One region of the Planococcus kocurii genome, then DNA from elsewhere that is predicted to be linked to it. Evidence: riboswitches for the same ligand, from Rfam matches in the RefSeq annotation. Region 1 holds a riboswitch; each other region holds the start of a gene.
The links. A riboswitch is a leader RNA that binds a small molecule or an ion and turns the genes downstream of it on or off. The one in region 1 is predicted to bind thiamine pyrophosphate.
Positions count from the first base shown of each region.

Region 2: it holds a riboswitch for thiamine pyrophosphate, as region 1 does, so the genes downstream of both, AUO94_RS16530 (YkoF family thiamine/hydroxymethylpyrimidine-binding protein) here and tenA (thiaminase II) in region 1, are expected to answer to the same signal.
Region 3: it holds a riboswitch for thiamine pyrophosphate, as region 1 does, so the genes downstream of both, thiT (energy-coupled thiamine transporter ThiT) here and tenA (thiaminase II) in region 1, are expected to answer to the same signal.

Region 1 is NZ_CP013661.2:2,137,839-2,143,077, reverse strand. It holds gene AUO94_RS10565 (YkuS family protein) at 1-321, opposite strand, end outside; gene thiW (energy coupling factor transporter S component ThiW) at 410-898, opposite strand; gene thiE (thiamine phosphate synthase) at 895-1,512, opposite strand; gene thiD (bifunctional hydroxymethylpyrimidine kinase/phosphomethylpyrimidine kinase) at 1,532-2,377, opposite strand; gene thiM (hydroxyethylthiazole kinase) at 2,374-3,159, opposite strand; gene tenA (thiaminase II) at 3,161-3,844, opposite strand; TPP riboswitch at 3,973-4,076, opposite strand; gene AUO94_RS10535 (hypothetical protein) at 4,198-4,755, opposite strand; gene rlmN (dual-specificity RNA methyltransferase RlmN) at 4,965-5,239, opposite strand, start outside.
Region 2 is NZ_CP013661.2:3,377,643-3,382,881, reverse strand. It holds gene AUO94_RS16540 (immunoglobulin-like domain-containing protein) at 194-670, shown strand; TPP riboswitch at 1,566-1,671, shown strand; gene AUO94_RS16530 (YkoF family thiamine/hydroxymethylpyrimidine-binding protein) at 1,763-2,353, shown strand; gene AUO94_RS16525 (ECF transporter S component) at 2,355-2,936, shown strand; gene AUO94_RS16520 (ABC transporter ATP-binding protein) at 2,929-4,359, shown strand; gene AUO94_RS16515 (energy-coupling factor transporter transmembrane component T family protein) at 4,340-5,095, shown strand.
Region 3 is NZ_CP013661.2:786,766-792,004, reverse strand. It holds gene AUO94_RS04115 (SGNH/GDSL hydrolase family protein) at 1-33, shown strand, start outside; gene AUO94_RS17345 (hypothetical protein) at 156-293, opposite strand; gene AUO94_RS04110 (M20 family metallopeptidase) at 359-1,432, opposite strand; TPP riboswitch at 1,581-1,678, shown strand; gene thiT (energy-coupled thiamine transporter ThiT) at 1,775-2,350, shown strand; gene map (type I methionyl aminopeptidase) at 2,485-3,237, shown strand; gene AUO94_RS04095 (tryptophan-rich sensory protein) at 3,344-4,075, opposite strand; gene AUO94_RS04090 (M3 family oligoendopeptidase) at 4,270-5,239, shown strand, end outside.

The sequences.
Region 1 (5,239 bases):
ACCAGTTGCTGCGCCAGCTAAGAAGCCGCCACCGCCACCGCTTTCTTTTCGTTCAGCTTCAGTTGGTTGCGGCTCTTGAATTTTCCCACCGCGCACAAGACGTTCTTCTACTTCTTCCACGATTTCATATAATGTACGGCCTTTAGCTTCGACAAGTGACACGCTCATGTGATAGTCAGCTAAATCTGCTTGGTCTCTCACAACAATAACGTCGTAATCAGTAGAATCTACTTTGTCTTCAAGCATGTCTGCCTGGTACCCCTTTTTCTCTAACGCTTCACGTACCGATGTAAATGGATGCTCGACTGCAATTTTCACCATATTCTGTCCACTCCCTTTTTCTAAATGTCTATATCTTTCATTTTCCCTTATTTACGAAGTTATAAACACGTTTAGAAAGCTCTATGATTTACTGCCAGGCTTTTGGAGTCTGGGTCTTCATGAGACGCGTTGCCAACACAACACCTAACACGGCACCAGACAAACTGGAAATAAAAAAAGGTGGCACAAAAAATAAAGCGCCAAATTCAGTGCCAAGGAAAAGCTGTGCATAAGGAACCGCTACTAGTGAAGCAATGAGTCCAGTGCCTACTACTTCTCCTAGAGCAGCTAGCCAAATCTTACCGAACTTGGCATACATAATGCCGGCTAGGCAAGCTCCAATCATTCCACCAGGAAAAGCCAATAACGAGCCGGTTCCCGTTAGTATTCGAATGACCCCGGTCATAAAGGCAATCAACACAGCCGGACCTGGCCCCAGGAGAACTGCTGCAATCACATTGACCGCGTGCTGAATTGGATAGGCTCGAGCAATTCCTGCTGGAAAATAAACAAAAGCAGAACCTGCCACTCCAATCGCCACAAACATCGCCATAACGACCATTTTTTTCGTTGTCATGTTCTATGCTCTTCTTTGCAGGGAACTTGTAACAGTTGAATGCGTTCTGCAATATCCGCTGCTTCTGTGATTGCGGTTATAACGGCAATTCCTGAAACGCCTGCTTGCCAAACTTGATGGGCATTTTCAGCAGTAATGCCGCCGATGCCGACAATCGGTAAGTTAGGCAATTCATTTTTAACTGCTAAAATTTCTTTGACGCCAGCCGGTTTTTTGGCATCTGCTTTTGAAACTGTTCCAAAAATCGGACCCATTCCAACGTAATCTGCTCCCTCTCTACTAGCAATTTTAGCTTCTTCTACAGAATGAACAGAAACGCCTAAAATTTTGTCGGCTCCGATCAGTTGACGAACTTCTTGCGTCGCTGCATCATCCTGACCGATATGAACACCATCTGCTCCAATACTACATGCCAGCTCGACTTGATCATTGATAATAAACGGCACGCTGTACTCACGACACAATCGCTGGCAATGTAACGCAAATTCAAGTAGTGCTGAACCCGTCAATGCACCATCACCTTTTTCTCGCAATTGGAAATGGTTGATGCCGCCCCTTAATGCTGCCTCGACTACTTGCAAAGGGTCTCGAACTCCTGAGTTTTTTGAACCCATAATAAAATAGATGGATGATTTAGTAGAAAACTTCAATTTTATGTGCCTCCCTCTTTTCTACTATCCTAGCTTTATATGCCGCATGGTTTGTGGGTCCATGACCTTGTCCAATATTCAGTGGTTCACTAAGAGCCGCTTGAATAAATTGTTTGGCCGTAAAAATAGCGTCTTTTAGTTGCTGACCTTTTGCTAGCTCTGCTGTCACAGCCGCTGCAAACGTACAGCCAGTACCATGCGTTTGTTTTGTTGAAATCCGAGCTGATCGGTACACGAACGATTCCCCATTTGCCTGCAAAAAATAGTCTTCTGCATAGTCTCTATCCATTGCATGGCCACCTTTAATAACGACGGATTTCGCACCTAGTGACAAAATTTTTTCAGCTGCATGTTGACGACTACTAACATTTGTAATGGGGATGCCCGTCAAAGCTTCTGCTTCTGGAATGTTTGGGGTAACGAGTAATGCCAGTGGCAATAAATGCGTTTTCACTGCATCTACTGCTTCTTGCTGCAATAAATCCGCGCCCCCTTTAGCAATCATGACGGGATCCACAACGACATTTTTCCAGTCGAACTTGTGAATTGCGGTTGCCACTTCTTTAATAATTTCAGAATTGAATAACATACCTGTTTTTAAAGCCGTTAGTTCAAAATCGCTAGCTACCGCTTCTAATTGCATGTGTACGGCTTGTGCCGACATTGGGTAGATAGCGGAAACACCCATCGTATTTTGAGCAGTTACGGCCGTAATAACAGAGGTGCCATAGACATCCAGCTCTTGAAACGTTTTCAAGTCTGCTTGAATGCCTGCCCCTCCTCCAGAATCGGATCCAGCAATTGTTAAAGTTTGCGGTGTTTTTGTCATAGCACTCTCTCCTGTAAATAAATTTGTTCGGCGACTTCGCCGTCCGTTAAACTGGCTAGTCTATTCATGAAAGCAAGTTGAAAATCTCCAGGGAGACTCACGCTTTGACTAGCTAGTTCACCAGCAATCGCAAAATAGCGCAAAATAGCGCTCACTGTTTCTAACGGATTTTCAGAATCAACAGCAAGACCTGCAGCGACAACGCTACTCAGTAAGCAGCCTGTTCCTGTAATCGAAGCCATAATCGGACTTCCAAAAGGAATTTCATCAACACAGTCTCCGTCTGTCACACAATCTATTTTGCCCGTGACCGCTACAATCAAGCCCAACTGTTTCGCAGTAGACATAGCAAGCTCTTTAACGTCTAGAAGCCCCTCTCCGGCATCAACACCTTTAGACTGCCACTCTTTACCCGCTACAGCTGCGAGCTCTCCTGCATTGCAGCGAAGAACGCTGACGTCAACTGTCTCTAAAATTTCTCGAACAGCATGGATTCGGAAGTTACTTGCTCCTGCTCCAACAGGATCTAAAACAACCGGGATGCCCAATTGGTTTGCCTTTTTTCCAGCGATCAGCATACTTTTCAGCGACTCCGCGTGTAAAGTTCCAATGTTTAATGACACTGCCTGTGCTAATCCAGCGAGTTCCTCTACTTCTTCAGGCGCTTCTCCCATGATTGGAGAAGCGCCTATTGCCAATAGACCATTCGCTTGAAAATTCGAAACTACATGGTTTGTGATGCAATGAACCAACGGGTTTTTTTGTTTTATTTGTTGAAACATGTTAAACACCTACTTTTTGAGTTGGCTCTATAGACCAGGATTCTTGTCTCCAGGCTTGATCCCAAAAGTTCAATTCATAATAACTGCTTTTGCGGAAATGGTCTTTTAATTCTTTACGGCGTGCTTCTGGCAAGTCTTCTGACAACTGATTCATCCGTTCAATTTGTTCGTTGACCAGTTCACCAAATTCTTCGGACCCGTAAGTCTCAATCCACCGGTCATAAATCGGATGATCCGGTTTTGCATGTTTCAATCGCTCACCGATTTCGTAATACAACCAGTAACAAGGCAATATGGCTGCTAATACATCTGCCAATTCCCCTGCAGATGCGCGGTACATATGAGATACGTACGCATACGCTGTAGGTGAAGGTTCGAATTGGGACCAGTCTTTTTCCGTAACACTTAACATTTTCATAAATGATTCATGTAACGATAGCTCGGCTGTACTGGTATGTGTCGCATGAATTGCAAAGCGTTGCGTCGTTTCCATATCCTTTGCTTTAGACGCACCGAGTGCCTGAATTTTAGCAAAATGGGATAAGTAATAAGCGTCTTGCATGACATAAAAACGGAATATCTCGACTGGTAATGTCCCATCTTCAATTCCCTTTACAAACGGATGATCAAAACTTGCTTGCCATAAACTGTTACATTCTTTTCTCACTTCTGTACAAAATGTCATTTTCCTATCTCCTTTTCTGTATCTAGTTTCCGTGCCTTGCTCTGACAGGCACGGTCAATTTTCTTGCACAAAATAAAAACGCCGCTCCCCAATAAAGGGAAGCGGCGTATGCAGTCGATAAGAAAATAGCAGACGTTCCGCCACTTCCCTCCGCTGGTATGATCCAGATCAGGTTCAAAGGGTCCGAGCTTATGCTCATCTCAGCCGATATCCGGCTCCCCTAGTGGTGTTTTTAATTATGTTTTCGACATCACTATATCATAGATTCTACTAATTCTATAGTCTTTATACAATTCTTTTTGCTGGTTTGGTATAGAACTACGTGTACTTCTAAATGGTGTTCTCCAAAAACATTAATTAATAAACACGTCAATGTCATTTTTATTTTTCTCGACTAATTTTTCTACTAACCTATTATAGTCTTCCCCAAAGTCATCCATCCATGTTAGATCATTAACGTTTCCTCCCCCTAGTTTCTCCTCAAGATACGTATTGATATAAGCATTTTGTTCATTAATTTTTTTACCGTATTGCTTTTGGAATTCTTCGGGTGACATATCTAGTTTTTCAGCTTGAGCGATAGCATACGCACGCACTTGCTTTCCACCTTCATCTTTTGTATTCGCTGGAGGAAGTTTTTCAAATTCTTCCGAGGTTGTTTCTCCTGTAAGATGTGGAGAAATATCAAGGTTCATTTCCTGTACCTCTTGTTTGATCAACTCTACAGCTATTGCTGAATCCAAGTAATCTAATGCGCTATCGTCAGGATATAAAAATCGTAAATCCCCTATTGTAATTTCATGATTATTTACAATAGCGGCTACTTCATCATCTTCGTGTGTTGAAAGGCCGCTACAACTAGCTAAGGTGACTGCTCCAAGCAAAATTACTGTACACAGAACTTTCTTCAATCCCCCACTTCCTTTCTTAACCCATTATTTATAAACTTTTGACCAAAAATAATCGATTAGATAAATTACTCGTGCTACTAAGATTCATACGTTCTTAATGTTCAGAAAGTTTCATTTACTAAAAAAGTATTTTTTGAAAGACCATTGTTTAAAATAGTTTGTTTTCAGCATAAAAAAACGTTCCTGAAAATCAGGAACGTTTTTGCTTATTAAACGGTTACTTCTTTTTTCTCTTTTTTGATTTGCTTGCTTCGTAACTGTCCACAAGCAGCATCGATATCGGCGCCTTGCTCGTGACGTACGCCACAGTTGATGCCTTTTTTCTTCAATGCATCGTAGAAAGCACTAATGGCTTCTGGTGTACTTTGTTGATATTGATCGTGCTCATCAACTGAATTGTACGGGATCAAGTTCACGTATGACAAGTGACGCTTATCTTCTAGCAATTTCGCTAATTGATGCGCTTCTTCTACATGGTCATTGA
Region 2 (5,239 bases), 1.2 Mb from region 1:
CCTCCAGCAATGGAGGGATTTTGAACGTTACTTACTTGCTAATAAGTTACATTCATATCTGATTTTCAAGTCCAGATTTCTCTTACAAGAAATTTTCCCTTAAAATTCCACTAATGAAACTTTTTTCAATTCTAGCCGTCTGCTTCAATGAGTAAATTTTACTCAGACCCTTAAGTACATTGGGAGGAAAATCATGAAAAAATATTTACAAGGTACTTTAGGTATTTTAGTGTTCCTTTTACTCTTGACGGGTTGTCAGAAAGCTGAATCGCAACCGGCTCTTGAAGAGTCTTTTGTCACAGAAGATCAATCACTTCTTTCCGATAAAGCCCCTTTAGAACGCCCGACATCAGAAAAAGGTGTAATGATTAAGACAGAAAAAAGTGAATACCCAACAACAGTTGAAAATATTAAAATTGTAATTACGAATGACAGTACGCAAGAATACTCCACGGGTCTTGATGTATTTCTTGAAAAAAAGGTGGAAGATAGATGGTTTCGGGTTCCAATGAAAGAAGAATTTTTTACGGAACCGGCAATAGTTCACGATCCAGGCACTTCAACTAAAATGACACTTAATGTTGAAGATTTAAACTATGATCTGACTCCTGGAGAATATCGAGCCACTCTCAGTGGATTAGGAGCTCCATTTACAATAATAAATTATTAAAAATGCAACTCATATTAAACTGAATGTAACTTAACTGCACTTAAGTTACATTCAAATGCAGGAATTCCCTGATTATTTCCCCTCTAACTCAGCCGTCCATTTTTCAAACCATTCATGTGGTAATTCAAATTTGGAGAGGCCCGTTTTCATGAGCCTGTTCTTTTTACGAGAATAAAACTCAGAAAAATGCACATCCCATTAAGCTTCAATATCCCGTGCAACACCCAAAGTTAATTGATCCTGGTCATCTAAATCTTCTTCATACCAAGCCATCGTTAAATTATCGCACCACATGCAAAAATTGATTTGAGGAAATTGTTTTTCTTTCTTGCAAACTGTATCCAAAAGAAGCTTAAAATTTTCATGAGAATATAGAAGAATGATGCTTGTCTTATTCCAATTCCATCTCACAGTGCAGTTCTTCCATTTTATACAAGTATTAAGCAAAGTAATCTTGTGATTTTCATTTTTACTAATACTATCCTATCGAAAAGCTACGTATGATGCTGCCCGATATTTCATTAGCAAAAAACATTCGTAAAAGTTTTGAAAACCTGTTTGTTATTCTATGAACTAATTGCTTTGAAGGATTTTCGCAAGCTATTACAAACTATAAGCTCATGAGAAATCACAAAAAAATAACTTTACTTCTCCCCTACTATCAACTTACCAAGCGAGGCGCGTCCACGGGCTCGGGGAAGCACTAAGACAGGTGTTCTTTCCTGACTTAGTGCGAGAGCCATGCCCAAAGCGATCGGAGCGACTTTCACCTGTTTCTCTTTCTTAACCCCCTCTCTCCACTTCTACTGTCTCCAAATCCCCTCTTTACTTCCTCAGTCACTTCCTCTACACTAAACTCATCGGGAACAACCCGAACACAAAAACCGCATACCGTTTTCTGCACTAGGGGTGCCCACTTTGGCTGAGATGCAAGCGCAAGCTTCGATCCCTCAAAACTCGATCAGGATAATACCTGCGTGAGGAAGTGCGGCGCATTTCTGAAATAATTTCTTTTATTAATTATTTGTAGACTATGGCTGCATCTTCACGGATGCGGTCTTTTTTGTGCACATTTTTAAGGAGGAATTATTCATGGACTCACTGCAATGCGGCACGAGCCCAATCGTTGGATTTCGCTTTTCACTGCATCCGATGACTGGCGATTTTATCAAAGTAATTAAAAGGGCGTTAAACGATACCGACACATCGAACGTTTGGATGCATACGGACGACGTCTCTACAGTAATACGAGGCAAGCAAGTTCACGTCTTTAATGTCGCTAAAGCTCTAGCCTTGCAGACGGCAAAGACAGGCGAACATGTCGCACTGTCCGGCACTTTTTCAATTGGTTGTCCTGGTGATTCGTCAGGTGATGTCTATTTAGAAAAAGACGATGTGCTAGTAAATACCGACAACACACAACAATACGTATCTTCACAATTTGCGCTATACCCGATGAACAATCCAGATTACATGGCAGTAATTTACCGTGAAGTCGAGCGCGCTAAACATCAAGGCGTTTTCAACGATTCCATGCATTACGCAAGCGGTATTCATGGCGATATTCATGAGGTATTCGATTTTTATGAAGAAGCATTCACCAATGCCCGCTCTGATAAACATCGCCATTTGGTCATGACCATATCCATGAGCATCAATAGTCCGTCTCATGGAGGTGCATAATATGTTGAAGTCGTGGAAATTAAAAGAAGTGGTATTGATGTCGTTATTTGCGGTCGTTTTCGGCATCGTCTATTTATTGTTTGTTCACGCAGCGAATATTTGGGCAGCTGTAATTGGACCACTTGCTTATGAATGGATGTTCGGTATTTGGTTTATTGTATCAATAATCTGCATGTATATTATCCGCAAGCCGGGTGCTGCCTTTCTTTCTGAAACGATGGCTGCGGCAATTGAAGTCCTAATTGGCAATGCTGTCGGCCCGCGTCTCATTTTATCTGGTGTTATTCAAGGGCTCGGTGCTGAAGCGGCATTTGCATTAACCGGTTATAAGCATTTCACTATTTTGGTGCTTATGCTTGCAGGAATCGGATCAGCTGTTTTCAGCTTTGTTTACGGCTACTTCATTTCTGGTTATGCAGCACTGGATCCATCATTCGTCGCGTTAATGTTTACGATTCGCGTTCTTAGTGGGGCAATAATTGCGGGTATTGGTGGAAAGTATATCGGAGACGCTTTACTTGCGACCGGATCACTCCGCGGTTACGCCATTGCCCGAACGAAAAAAGGTGATATCAATGCCTGAAGAGATTTTCTCTTTAAATGGAGTGTCGTTTCACTTTCCTGAAGACTCTAAAAAAACCTTAGAAAATCTTTCGTTCTCGGTTTGTCGAGGCGAAAAGCTAGTCATTTCTGGACCCAGTGGTTGCGGCAAAAGCACGCTTTTGTATATATTAAATCGCTTGTATCCTGACAACTGCGATGGCTCAATAGACGGTGAAATTCGTCTATTCGGAAAACCAGCTAGTGATTATGCCCCTGGAGAAATCAATCACCGCGTTGCAACAGTTTTTCAAGATCCTGATTCACAGTTTTGCATGCCTACCGTTGAAGAAGAACTGGCGTTTACGTTAGAAAACTTGCATACACCTTTTGAAGACATGGACATTCGCATTACCGCGGTTTTAGAATTGACGGACCTGACCTATCTGCGAAAAGCCGTCATTCAGTCGTTGTCAGGTGGAACAAAACAACGAGTTGCAACTGCTTGTGCGTTAATCATGGACCCGGAAGTGTTATTGCTAGATGAACCGCTTTCTCACTTGGATCCGTATACAGCACAACAATTTGTCGACTGGCTAGAGAAACTACAGACAAGATCTTCTTTAACAATTGTTGCGGTTGAGCACAGGTTAAGCAGTTGGGGTTCCTTTTTCGAACGAGAAATCCAACTGGATGGGGATGGTCGTCTAGTAGTGGACCAGTCTTTTACACAGAGAGAGCCGGTTTTATTCCCCAAACGCTATTCTGCAATACGAGAGACCACAGCATTACGAGCTGAAGAACTGTCATTCACGATTAACAACCGCCAATTGCTGTCGTCTTTATCCTTTTCAGTTGAACGCGGTGAAATAGTCGTTATTGCGGGACCTAATGGCAGCGGTAAATCCACACTCGTCAAATCACTATGTGGTATTTACAAAAAGTCGACCGGTACTGTTGAGTCAAAAGGCATTGGCTATGTTCCACAATCTCCTGAGTATTTGTTTTTGACGCAACAAGTCGCTCAAGAAGTCGCTTATTCAGGAGCCTCTAGTCGCTCAGAACTCGATAGATTAATGACAAACTTGCGTCTAGATGAAATTCACAACGCTCATCCTTTCGCCATTAGCCACGGACAAAAACGCCGTGTAGCGATTGCCGCTATGCTCGCCGATAAACGCCCAGTACTATTGATGGACGAACCGACTTCTGGGCAGGATGCTGCCGCGCTGCTCGAACTCTTTGAATTGATTGACCAGCGCTCTCGGGAAGGTACAACGCTTTTGATTGTGACACACGATATGGAATTTGCGGCGAGCCTTGCTGATTCGGTGCTACTCATTAAAGGTGGCGAGCTGACAGGTAAATTTGCAGCAAAAGACGTATGGCAGAACGAAAGACTGCTAACGTTACACCATTTACTAGCACCAAAAGGAGTGGCTGACCTTGCAAAATCTTTTGCATGACATGAATCCTTCAATCAAATTTATCTTAGTGACGATTTCAATGCTTATTATTGCGTTCTTTTTTAATCCGTGGACGCCCCTGTTGTTTTGGCTAGGCATCATTCTTTTACAACTCACAATGAGTCGTACAAATTGGAAGCTATGGTTGGTCTTCATGCTCCCTTTTTCGATTGGTGCTTTTGGTTATTTATGGACTACTGTCGTATTCGGCGCAAATACTGGCGGTACCGTTATTTGGTCATTTGCTGGAATTGATGTGACTGATACACAATGGGCATACGCTTTGTCACTAGCTTTTCGCGTTATGGCGTTCTCGACTTTGTCTTTGTTATTCGCTTTTACGACCGATCCGGTTAAGTTTATTATGAGTCTCATGCAACAGTTAAAGCTTTCCCCGAAGCTTGCGTATGGTGTAATGGTCGGCTATCAATTTTTACCGGTTATGAAAGAAGAATTTTTACAAATCCAACAAGCTCAAAGACTGCGCGTTGTTGAAACGAAGAAATACAGTTGGCAACGAATACTAGCTATGCGCCGTGTGTTAATTCCCATGCTTGCTGGAGCCGTTAGAAAGGCTGAACGATCAGCATTTGCTATGGAAGCACGCGGGTTTACAGGTAACATTAGAAGCGCTTATTACTGCCCCATTCGATTAGGTCGCATAGATATCTTCATGTCTGGTGTTTTTATGACGATTTTACTTATTAGCTGTCTTGGCGGCGTTTGGTTGAGCTAAAAATCTTTTCAAAAAAGGAAATCTCTTTAAAGAGAATTTCCTTTTTTTCGTCTTTCTTGTATTGCATGTTTTTTGTTTTGAATTTCAATTAATAACCTTATGTAATATTTTACATAGTAAATAAAAACAGAGCCTCTGTAACTT
Region 3 (5,239 bases), 1.4 Mb from region 1:
TTGGCTTTACAGCAAGAAATCCCTTACGTTTAAAATGTGCGAAAATGCATATTCACTTTTCTCTAAATACTGAGAGGTTCACTTTTTTATGGAAGAAGAGTAGCTGTTTCATGCTAATAAAAAACGTTCCGGCATATATGCCAGAACGTTTTTTATTAGCGTTTTTTAGTAGGCTGTTTAGTAGGGGATTGACCTGCTTTGCCTTGTTTTCTTTTGTTTAATACTTTGCGAATAATGGGATATGCTATAGGGCCATATTTGATTGCAGATTTCAGTAGTCTTCCAATTGCCATTTAAATCTCTCCATTCATAATCGTAGTGATTGTTGTTTTCCCGAGTTCTCTATAATGCAAACCTTTTACGTCAGTTGCGCATGTGCCAGCAAGATGTTTTTGTATGCGTGAACACTTGAAATCGTTACATATTCCGCATTGCCATGCCAGTCGTCACCACTTGGTCCGAATTCAATGGCACCTTCACCGCCGTTTACGGCTGCATAATAACGTGTGTCGGCTGCGCCGTGCTGACCAAACAAAACAGCTTGTTGTTGTGTAGTAGCTGTAATTGCTTTTTGCAAGCTTTGAATAAATGGATTGTCTTTTGTAGTTGTTAGAGGAGGTGTAGATCCCGAAGCTTTATAATCCATAGTAACGTTCAAAGTCTCAGCCAAGTCCACCAATTGTCGAACGATCTCTTCTTTTTGCTGTCCTGGCATAAAACGGATATCGTAAGACATTTCACAAACTTCAGGAACGACATTATAGCGTTGTCCTGCTTTGATGATGGGCAGATTGACAGAAGGTTGCTCGTAATATTCGGTGGATTCTTTTCGGAACGGTAAATCGGCGACAGACAGATGGAATTTCATCGCAGATTCAATGGCGTTAATTCCTTCCCATGGACGACTACCATGAGCAGGTTTTCCTTTAAAAACCATATCCATTCTCAAAATCCCTTTAGATTGAAGCCCGACTTTTAATCCGGTAGGTTCTCCGCAAATGACAAAATCACCGTGGAATCCTTGTTCGACGAGCCACTTGGATGTATGGCGTCCGCCAATTTCTTCATCAGTGACAATATGTAACTGCACTTCGCGAGTTACGAGGGAACTGTCGAGTTCGACAAACGCCTGCATCATGGCTGCAACTCCGGCTTTCATGTCAGCAGCGCCTCGCCCGTAAAGTCGATCTCCTTCTTCAACAGGTACAAATTGCTCTTTATGACCCGGAACTACATCAACGTGACCATTCCAGACAATCGTCTCTTCTCCTTGCCCTTTAACAGCTGTCAACATCAAGTAGCCTTTATTGTCATGAACCTTCACGGATTCTCCTTTGGTTTTTAGCCAATCGGCACAGAAAAGAAGAGCTTTGTTGGCACCCTCTTTGGTATCACTTTGAATCTTTATCAATTCTTTTAACAATTCAATCATCCTTTTGGCAAGCCTAATATCCCGGCTGCCTCCACCACCTTTCAAGTATCGTAACTATTCTCATCTTTACCCTATCACATCATCTTAAAACGATGTTGCATAAAAGAACAGTGTTGTGTATAATACAGGTGACTGTTAATATAGTTGTATACACCACAAGGGGAGCTTTTGCTGAGAGTGAACATTTGTTCTTACCCTTTGAACCTGTAAGTTAACACTTGCGCAGGGATGTGGATGGAAACCGGCTCTTACAACGACGCCAGGCTCTGTCCTGACGTCGTTTTTAATATGGTTTTATTCACGACCCTTCTGGTGATGTACACAACACCTAAGGAGGAAGTCATGAGAAATAAAAAAGTATTGTTGATGACAGAAATTGCAATTTTCGCGGCTCTTGGATTTGTGTTGGATTTCATTTCTTTCCGGATGCCACAAGGCGGCTCGGTCAGCTTGGTAATGATTCCAATTGTTTTAATTGCTTTTAGAAGAGGTGCAGGTGCCGGAATTCTAACTGGGATTTTAGTCGGGCTCCTGCAAATCGTTTCTGGATTTATCTCTGTCACCCCATTATCGTTTGGGTTTGTTGTCATGCAGGTCTTGCTGGATTATATTTTAGCGTATGGAGTTGTTGGGGTAGCGGGCGTTATGCGTGCAAAGTATATGCAACATGCGCAAGCTAAGCAAACGGGTAAAATGATAACGGCTATAGTAGTAGGAGTGCTAATCGCTTCTGTGTTGCGCTACTTGGTCCATGTTATTACAGGTATTTTGTTCTTCGGCATGTTTGCTGAAGGCAATGTGATCATCTATTCGGTCATCTATAATGCAACTTACATGATACCGGTATTCTTGCTTGCTGCTTTTGTCTGTGCTGCGCTTTTTGCGGCTGCACCGAAATTGGTAGATGCAGAAGCTTGAAATGGTAGAAGGCTGTCTTTTGACAGCCTTCTTTTCAATCTTTGGATTCAGAACTAGTTAGACCTGTAGAAGAGAATCCCTTTTAATTTTGTGGTATAATTCTTGAATAGAAAAGCTTGAAAGAAGGGTCATTGATGATAGCAACTAATGAAAAAGAGATTGAAATGTTAAAAAAAGCTGGCCAAATGGTGGCTGAAATTCGGGAAGCGATGAAAGCTGCCACAAAAGCTGGAGTCACGACAAAAGAAATCGACGAACTGGGCGGTCAATTATTTGAGGAGCTGGGTGGCGTTTCCGGTCCAAAATCAGAATATGATTTTCCTGGGTATACATGTATCAGCGTCAACGAAGAAGTGGCTCATGGTATTCCAGGTAGCCGTGTCATCCAAGATGGAGATATTGTGAATATCGATGTTTCGGGGTCATATGAAGGATTCTTCTCTGATACAGGAATTTCATTTGTTGTAGGCGAAGGACATGCTGAAAAAGAAAAAATTTGTGAAGCAGCTGCTTCGGCATTTGACCGCGCGATGACGAAAGTCAAAGCCGGTGCAAAACTCAACCAAATTGGTAAGGCTGTTGAACGTGAAGCGAAAGAGCAAGGTTTGTTCGTCATCAAAAACTTGACTGGACATGGCATAGGTAAATCACTTCACGAAGCGCCTCAACATATTTTAAATTATTACGATGCTTGGGAGACGACGATTTTAAAAGAAGGCATGGTACTTGCAGTAGAGCCCTTTATCTCTCAAAAAGCCGAGCACATTATCGAGTCAGGTGATGGCTGGACATTTATAACACCGGATCAATCATTGGTCGCGCAAATCGAGCATACTGTATTGGTAACAAAAGGTGAACCGATTTTATTGACTAAACTAAACAGCTAACATAAAAAGAGATTCGGTGGAATAGCCGAATCTCTTTTTTATGTTAGTTGAATGTGAATGCAAAAAATCTGCAGACAAGCTCGCTCTAATCGAGTCTCTCGCAGATTTATTGAGTAGGTGCCGTTCTTTTTTTTATGAGCAAAATACCGGTTAAGATAACGCCGCTCAAGAAAAGAGATGCGGTTGTTACTAACATTTCGTCTGTACCGTGTTTAACAGCAATTCCAATGAACGCCCATATAAAGACCAAAGCGAAAGGAATATCCATATGATGAAACCGAATATGCAAAGCGATTGCAGTCGCGACTGTCAACATAATAACTGTCCACAGCTGATCGCTCAACCCCCAACCGCTCCAATTGTAAAAAGTTAAGACGAAACTGATGTTGGCTATAGTGGCTACACTAATCCATCCCATATTGATTGAAATAGGCAGCCGTTCAGTAAACGATCTTTCCGAATTTCCATATTGCAGATAAAGAGCAATCAACGCTATCAAGTAGCCAAGCATGGCAACAATGGACCAGGCAAAAAACTCATAATGCCATAACAGGAGCCAACTTATATTGAACAGGCAGCTTAAGACGAAAAACAAAGTGATCTTGTATGAAGGGGTCTGTCCTTTTCTTAAACGTATCCAGAAAGCAACAATCCAAACAGCCAGCAAAAGATAGATGATGGACCAAATTGAAAATACGTAACCGGCTGGTGTAAACAAGACTAACAGTCGGTTAGACACGTCACCTGTAGTTTGATCGTTTAACGGCAAGGTATTTGCCAAAGTATTCATGACAACGACAGCAATAAAAGAAATTGTCATAAGTAAAATACGAATCATGCAGAATCCCTCCTTCATTTTAGTATACCTGTCGTCGTTTCAATCAACAATTAACCTTTTCCAAAAAAATCCCTAAACATGTCGATAAGGTGAAGTATTAGCTTGAAGAGTGGAATATTGTTCCGGTTTCGGAAAGAAAAATGATATACTAAAGAAGTGTTTTTAGAAAATTTAGTTTATCAGGAGGAGAAATTATGACAGTTACCTATCCAGAACAATGGGATTTGGACACGCTATTTCCAGGAGGAAGTGAATCTCGGGAATTGCGGCTACATATGGACGAGGCAGTAAACAAACTCTCTGAATTTGAAGAGCACGTCCAAAAATTTGAAGTACTAACGACGAAAGAAGATGCACCAAAAGTTGCTGACTTGCTTGAACAAATGAGCCATGTAATGCGCCATCTCAGTCAAGCAGGTTCATTTATTGGCTGTTTGATGGCACAAAATACACAAGATAAAAAAGCAGGTATTTTAGAAAGTGAAGCTTCGACCTTATCTGCACGTTTCCAAAACTCTTTTCAGAAAATCCAACAAGATTTAGTAAAGACCGAGGATGGCATATGGAACGAACTAGTAAACGAAGAGTCTTTACATAAATTTACGTTTGTCTTAAACGAGTGGCGTGACGAGGCAAAAATGTTACTTTCTGAAAAAGAGGAAGGCTTGATTACCGCGTTAAGTATTGACGGGTATCACAGCTGGGGCCAATTATACGATATGCTAGTTGGCGAAATTAACGTTACAGTCACAGTGGACGGCGAAGAGAAGTCATTATCGGTAGGACAAGCGAATAATCTGAGTTCTCATAAAGATGCAGCAGTTCGAAAAGAGTCCTACCAAAAATTAGAGGAAGCATGGACAGAGAAAGAAGAATTCTTTGCCAAAACCTTGAATTCCATTGGTGGCTTTCGTTTGGAAACGTATAAAAAACGTGGATGGGACAATCCCCTTCAAGAACCCTTACACATTAATCGCATGAAGCAAGAAACCTTAGATGCCATGTGGGGAGCTATTAGTAAAAACAAACAGCCTTTTGTTGATTATTTAAACCGAAAAGGAAAACTACTTGGAAAAGACGGACTGGATTGGTATGACGTGGATGCACCAGTAACGGAAAGTACGCAACAGTTTTCTTATCAAGAAGGGGCAGAATTTATCCTTA